2 regions of the Kaistia defluvii genome follow, and region 1 is predicted to be linked to the other one. Evidence: predicted binding sites of a transcription regulator. Region 1 holds the regulator's gene; the other holds the start of a gene.
What was found. The regulator PhoB, encoded in region 1, activates phosphate uptake and scavenging genes when phosphate is short. The targets are predictions, from matches to a motif close to TGTCATNNANCTGTCAT.

Region 1 (3,407 bases):
GCTGCCCGCCGGCGGCGAGCGTCGCCAGGGTCCGGCCGTGGAACGCGCCCTCGATGGTGAGGATGCGGTACCGGTCGGGCTGGCCGTTGACGTAATGATAGCGCCGCGCCGTCTTGATGGCGGCCTCGTTGGCCTCGGCGCCCGAATTGGCGAAGAAGACCCGGTCGGCGAAGGTATTGGCGACCAGCGTGTCGGCAAGCTTCTCCTGGCCCGGGATCCGGAACAGGTTCGAGGTGTGCCAGAGCTTGCCGGCCTGTTCGGTCAGCGCCTGCACCAGGATCGGATTGGCATGGCCAAGCGTGTTCACCGCGATGCCGGCGGAGAAATCGAGATAAGCGTCGCCCTCTCGCGTAAAGACCCAGGCCCCCTCGCCTCGCTCGAACTCGAGCGGCGCACGCGAAAAGGTGTCATAGAGGCTGGACGAGGTCTTTTTAACGCTGGTATCGGGGGCGCTCATATCCCCTCCTTCGGATGAAACCACGGAAATGGGTGCTTAAAAATCAAAGGTGCCGCCCGAGGCCAACGCGCCGGGCAGCACCTTTATGCGTTGCCCTTATATCACGGTCGTGACGATTTGTGTCAATGAAAACGCCGCTCGCGCGCGGTCATGACGGCTAAGCGATTGACGAGACTCATGGATCCGAAATCCGTCGCAAGTTGGGGAAAACAGCCCGATCGGCCGCTACCCATCCCTCCGACTCTTGTCACCGAGTCACGCCATATAGTATCTTAATTTTCGTTAAGACACGAAATATCGAGCAGGTACCTCCCCCTGACCCTTGTATGGCGTCCGCAGTCGTCCGGCATCCCGGCTGAACGACCGCGACAGGATTCCGGGTATCGCTCCGACCGACAAGGACACGCTATGACTTGGACGGACGAACGGGTTGAGTTGCTGAAAAAACTCTGGACCGACGGCTTGAGCGCAAGCCAGATCGCTTCGGAACTCGGCGGCGTAACGCGCAATGCGGTCATCGGCAAGGTACACCGGCTGAGCCTTTCCGGCCGTGCCAAGCCGGCAACGGCGCCGGTCGCTCGCGCCCGCAAGCCCGCGGCTGCCACCAACGGACGCTCGGTCACGACAGGGCGCCCCAATCCCGTCAGGCCACTCGTCGCCGGCAACACGGCCCTGAAGCCGATGAGCCAGATCGCACCCGAGCCGCGGCGCGTGCCCCGGGCAGTTGGTTCGGACGACGTCGTCGTTCCGATCAGCCTGCACGCGACGATCCTCACCCTGACCGAGCAGACCTGCAAGTGGCCGATCGGCGATCCGAGCACCGAGGATTTCCACTTCTGCGGCCAGCGCTCGAATTCCGGCATTCCCTATTGCGAATATCATTCGCGGGTTGCCTATCAGCCCGTGCATGATCGTCGCCAGAAGAAGGCTGTCGGCGCCTGATTGCGCCGCGCCGCGGCTGACGGCCTCCTCCCACCGTCGGACTGCGATGCAAGTCTGGCCGTGTCGCCTCCCCCGGGGCGCACGGCCTTTTTTTCTGCCCTGGCTCGTTGCATGCAAAAAGCCGCGTGGAGGGCCACGCGGCTTTTTGGTTGGGCTGAATTTTCGGAAGACTGCCCCGCCCCTCCCATCAGGAAGCGGCCACGGGATCCCCTCACGCCATCGCGAACTGGTCGTCGAAGGAGTAGCCGGAGCCGCGCACCGTGCGGATCGGGTCCTTGACGCGGCCGCGATTGACCGCCTTGCGCAGCCGACCGATATGCACGTCGACCGTGCGCTCGTCGACATAGACGTCGCGGCCCCAGACGCCGTCGAGCAGCTGCTCGCGGGAAAACACGCGGCCCGGGCTCTTCATCAGATATTCGAGCAGGCGGAACTCGGTCGGGCCGAGATGCAGCTCGCGGCCGGAGCGGCGGACGCGGTGCGTCTCGCGGTCGAGCTCGATGTCGCCGGCGCGCAGCAGCGAGGCGATCACCTCCGGCTTCGAGCGGCGCAGGATGGCGCGCACGCGGGCCATCAGTTCCGGCACGGAGAACGGCTTGACGACATAGTCGTCGGCGCCGGTGGCGAGGCCCCGGATGCGTTCCTGTTCCTCGCCGCGCGCCGTCAGCATGATCACCGGCAGGGTGCGGGTCGCGTCGCGTGCCCGCAGGCGGCGGCACAGCTCGATGCCGGAAATGCCCGGCAGCATCCAGTCGAGCAGCAGCAGGTCGGGTACGGTTTCGAGCAGGCGCATCTCGGCGTCGTCGCCGCGCGGCACCACCTCGACGGCATAGCCCTCGGCTTCGAGGTTGTAGCGGAGGAGGAGGCTCAGCGCCTCCTCATCCTCAACGATCATAACGCGTGGCGTCATTCACGGATATCCCAGTAAACCTGACGCAGGGGTCAGTTCTTCTCATACGCGACGGCGGTCGTGCTGGATTCATCCTGCTTGGGACGATCCTCGGCCAGGACCTGGCCGGTGACGACATAATAGACCGTCTCGGCGATGTTGGTCGCATGGTCGCCGATGCGCTCGATGTTCTTGGCGCAGAACAGGAGATGCGTGCAGAAGGTGATGTTGCGCGGATCTTCCATCATGTAGGTCAGCAGCTCGCGGAAGAGCGACGTGTACATGGCGTCGATTTCTTCGTCACGCTTCCAGACCTGGTAGGCCTGGTCGACGTCGCGGGTCGCGTAGGAATCCAGCACGTCCTTGAGCTGCGCCAGCGACAGCTGCGCCATGTGCTCGACGCCGGTGTTGAAGCGCTTGGACTGGATGTGGCCGTCCAGCGCAATGACGCGCTTGGCGATGTTCTTGGCTAGGTCGCCGATGCGCTCGAGATCGCTGGCGATGCGCTGCGCGGCGATGACTTCGCGCAGGTCCATCGCCATGGGCTGGCGCCGGGCGATGATCATGATGGCGCGCTCTTCGCATTCGCGCTGCAGCACGTCGAGCTTCTTGTCGTCCGCGATGACGGTGCGGGCGGTCGCGGCATCGACGCGCATCAGCGCGCCGACCGCGACGTCGACGAGACGCTCGGCCATGCCGCCCATCTCGGCGATGCGGCGGGCGACGTCGTTCAGTTCTTCGTCGTACTTGGAAACGATGTGTTCGGACATGTCGTGCTCCTACCCGTGGCCCGGCTTAGCCGAAGCGACCGGTGATGTAGTCCTGCGTGCGCTTGTCGCTCGGGGCGGTGAAGATCTTCGTGGTCTCGTCGAACTCGATCAGCTCGCCGAGATACATGAAGGCCGTGTAGTCCGAGACGCGGGCGGCCTGCTGCATGTTGTGGGTGACGATGGCGATCGTGTAATCGGTCGTCAGCTCGTCGATCAGTTCCTCGATCTTGGCGGTCGAGATCGGATCGAGCGCCGAGCAGGGCTCGTCGAACAGCACGACTTCCGGCCGCACCGCGATGGTGCGGGCGATGCAGAGGCGCTGCTGCTGGCCGCCGGAGAGGCTGAGACC
Region 2 (3,407 bases), on a different contig from region 1:
CAGCATCCTGCCCAGCTGTCCACCACCGAGAATGCCGATGGTCGAGCCGGGCGGCAGCATCTTGTCAGAGGTCATCCGAAGGGCTTTCCGCAACCCGCGCCGCCTGGGCAGCGCGCCAATCATCGAGACGCGCCGCAAGGGCCGCGTCGTTGAGGGCGAGGATCGCGACGGCGAGCAGCGCCGCGTTGATCGCGCCGGCCTTGCCGATTGCCAGCGTGCCGACGGGAATGCCGCCCGGCATCTGCACGATCGAAAGCAGGCTGTCCTGGCCGGAGAGCGCCTTGGATTCGACGGGGACGCCCAGCACCGGCAGCGGCGTCATCGCCGCGCACATGCCGGGCAGATGCGCCGCGCCGCCCGCGCCGGCGATCACCACCTTGAAGCCCTTGTCGCGCGCCGTCTTCGAGAATTCGATCAACCGGTCGGGCGTCCGGTGCGCCGAGACGATCCGGTCGTCATGCGCGACGCCGAGCGCATCGAGCGTCTCGGCCGCATGCCGCATCGTCTGCCAATCGGATTGGCTGCCCATGATAATGGCGATTGGCGCCGTAGTCTCTGCCAAGCTTTCGTCTCCGACATTGCGGGAAGGCGCGGATTATAGAGAGGGATGCCCTCGCCGCAAGGCGCGGAAACAGCCTTACCCGCCGTTAACCAGAATTGAACCAAGCGCGGGCAAAATCGCCCCATGTCCAGCGCACCCGTCCTCAAGCCGCAAAACCTTGTCGTCTCCGGATACGATCCGAGGCCGATCGCTCGTCGTCGCGAAAGCGAGGATGGCGGCGGATCGGCGGACCTGCCCGTCGAGCAGCGCTCGCTGGTGATGCGGCTTTCGGAGGAGGTAACCGCGCTGCGCCGCGCGCTCGACGCCAGCCAGCACCGCATCGCGGCGCTGGAAGTGGAGGCCGCCGAAGAGCCGATTTCGGGACTGTTCAACCGCCGCGCCTTCATCCGCGAGATCGAACGGGCGATCGCCTTCCAGACGCGCTATCCCATGACCTGCGGGATCGCGCTGATCGATGTCGACGGCATGGACGCGATCCGAGATGCCCAGGGGCAAAGCGGGCTGAACCGCGCGCTGCGCCTCATCGGCGAGACGCTGCGCGCCGGCATCCGCTCCTGCGACGTGACCGCCCGGACCGGCAACGAACAGTTCGCGGTCGTGCTGTGGAACTCCACCACGGCCGATTGCGGCCATCGCGTGCTCGGCCTGCAGCGTGCCATCGCCGGTCTGGAAGACGTTCTGGAAGCGGGCGCCAGCCTGGCCACACGCGCGGCGGTGGTGATGATCGAGCCCGGCGCGACCGCCGACCAGGTGATCGCAACGGCGGACCGGCTTCTGCTAGAGGGAATGGCCTGCGGTCAGGCGATGATATCCGGCAAGAGCTGATCTTCCAGCGCGACGATCCGGTCCTTCAACGCCAGCTTGCGCTTCTTGAGGCGCTGGATCCGCAATGGATCGATCTTGCCGGTCTCCGACATGACGGAAATGGCCGCGTCGAGATCGCTGTGTTCCTGTCGCAACCGCGCCAGCTCGAACCGGATTTCCCGCTCTTCTTCCTCGGTCATACGCCCCAACCTCGCCGAGTTCCGCCCGGCCCCTGACGGCGCCGACGCGCGACGATACATGCTCCGCCCAGCGGGCGCGAGCACTCTATCTCACCTTCCCCCCTTGAACCGGACGGCCGCAAGGCACAGATCCAAACTGAGCCGGTTTACAGGCTGGTCGGATTGATATGACCGGCGTGTGACAGTTCCCGGTTCACAGCAACCCCCGTCTATGGCACGATCCGCGTGCCGTCATCGATCAACGAAGGGAGGCAGTTTTAATGTCCATCGAATCGCATCTTGCCGAGCTGGAGCGTCGCCATGAGGCGCTCTCCAGGGAAATCGACCAGGTCACGAACCATCCGAGCGCCGATACGCTCGAGTTGGCGGCCATGAAGAGGCGCAAGCTGCAGCTGAAGGACGAGATCGCCCGACTGAAGGTAGGAAACACCGTTCACTGATTGATGACGAAAGGGTCATGCGAAGCGCCGCGTCCAACGCGGCGCTTTTGCTTTTTGGGGACTACTCGGCCGGAACGGCGCGCGGCGGCGGCCCGATCGGATCCTCGGCTTCGAGCCGCTGGCGGGACTTCGGCGCAGGTCCGGTCCAGTCGAGATACCAGGCCAGCGCAAACAGGACGCTCAGGCCCACGCCAATTAGCACCGTGTCGAGCACCATGCCCGTGGCCGTGAAGGTCGGGTCATTGGGTAGGCCGAAGACGCTCTCCCGGATGATATGGCCGGTGACGCTCAGGATGGTCCCGGTCCAGAACACCGGCAGGGTGTGGCGACCCAATCGAACGATCCAGTTGCCCTTGTCGAGCCAGCCCGCCAGCATGGCCGGCAGCGGGCTGTAGATCACGACATAGGCGATCGACAGCACATGCAGCAGGCGGAAGAATCCGACCCAGCTCTTGTTAAAGCCGGAGAGCCAGACCCATTCGGGCAAGGTCGGGAAATAGTCCCAGAGATGGGCGAACACCAAGATGGCCGAGGCCACGAGATAGGCGATCGCCAGGCCATAGAGCGGGCGCGAGAATGCCAGCCGGTCGCCCCGCCGCAGCATGACGCCGCCGACGAAGCCGATCACGAACAGCAGCTGCCAGGTGAACGGGTTGAAATACCAGCCGCCCCCACCGGGGAAACTCGGCAGCGTGAGGCGCCAGGCATTGGCGATTGCCCAGAGCGCCACGCTCGCCGCCAGCGCCAGCGACAGGCGGATACGGGCCAGCAGCATGATCAGCGGCAGCATCGCCATCATGACCATGTACATCGGCAGGATGTTGAAATTGCCGGTCTGGTAGGTGAGCATGCCGATGCCGGCCAAGGCCTGCACCGGCTGCTCGACGATCCAGTGACGTTCATCGGGGATCATCAGGCCCGGCTGATCCAGCCAGAGCGAGGCCCCCGCATAGATTGCGAAACCGCAGGCGATCGAGGCGAGATGCGCGACATAGAGCGTGCCAATGCGCTTGCTGATCCGGCCGACCGCCTGCCCGGATTGGCCCGAGACGAAGCGCGGGTAATAGGCGAGCGCCGCCGAGATGCCGGCGAGCAACACGAAAATCTCGGCCGCGTCCGACAGGCCGAAGTTCCGATGCGTGAAGTTCGAATATAGGTTGCCCGGGATGTGGTTCACGAAAATCGAGATGAGCGCCAAACCCCGGAAAAAATCGATCCGATAGTCACGCGGCATGGAAGTCGACAATGCTCGATGCACCCGGAAGCCTCAGATGACAGGAACGGACAAGTATCGGGTTCGCCTAGCTGGCGAACAAGGCAAGCTTGCGGCGGTGGATGCCGGTTTCAATGCGCCAGGAGGGACACGGCTCCGTCCCAGGTCAATTTGAGCCCGATCAGCAT

Region 2: a site for PhoB is predicted at 1,734-1,750, ahead of ABIE08_RS13005 (YdcH family protein). Genes of this name have one in related genera too.

The regions. Positions count from the first base shown of each region.
Region 1 covers NZ_JBEPSM010000002.1:142,580-145,986, reverse strand. Annotated here, with positions in the region: gene ABIE08_RS13685 (aspartate aminotransferase family protein) at 1-457, opposite strand, end outside; gene ABIE08_RS13680 (GcrA family cell cycle regulator) at 866-1,399, shown strand; gene phoB (phosphate regulon transcriptional regulator PhoB) at 1,611-2,309, opposite strand; gene phoU (phosphate signaling complex protein PhoU) at 2,342-3,058, opposite strand; gene pstB (phosphate ABC transporter ATP-binding protein PstB) at 3,084-3,407, opposite strand, start outside.
Region 2 covers NZ_JBEPSM010000001.1:2,771,249-2,774,655, forward strand. Annotated here, with positions in the region: gene ABIE08_RS12985 (5-(carboxyamino)imidazole ribonucleotide synthase) at 1-75, opposite strand, end outside; gene purE (5-(carboxyamino)imidazole ribonucleotide mutase) at 65-529, opposite strand; gene ABIE08_RS12995 (GGDEF domain-containing protein) at 686-1,387, shown strand; gene ABIE08_RS13000 (YdcH family protein) at 1,360-1,566, opposite strand; gene ABIE08_RS13005 (YdcH family protein) at 1,827-2,006, shown strand; gene ABIE08_RS13010 (OpgC family protein) at 2,068-3,240, opposite strand; gene ABIE08_RS13015 (sulfite exporter TauE/SafE family protein) at 3,351-3,407, opposite strand, start outside.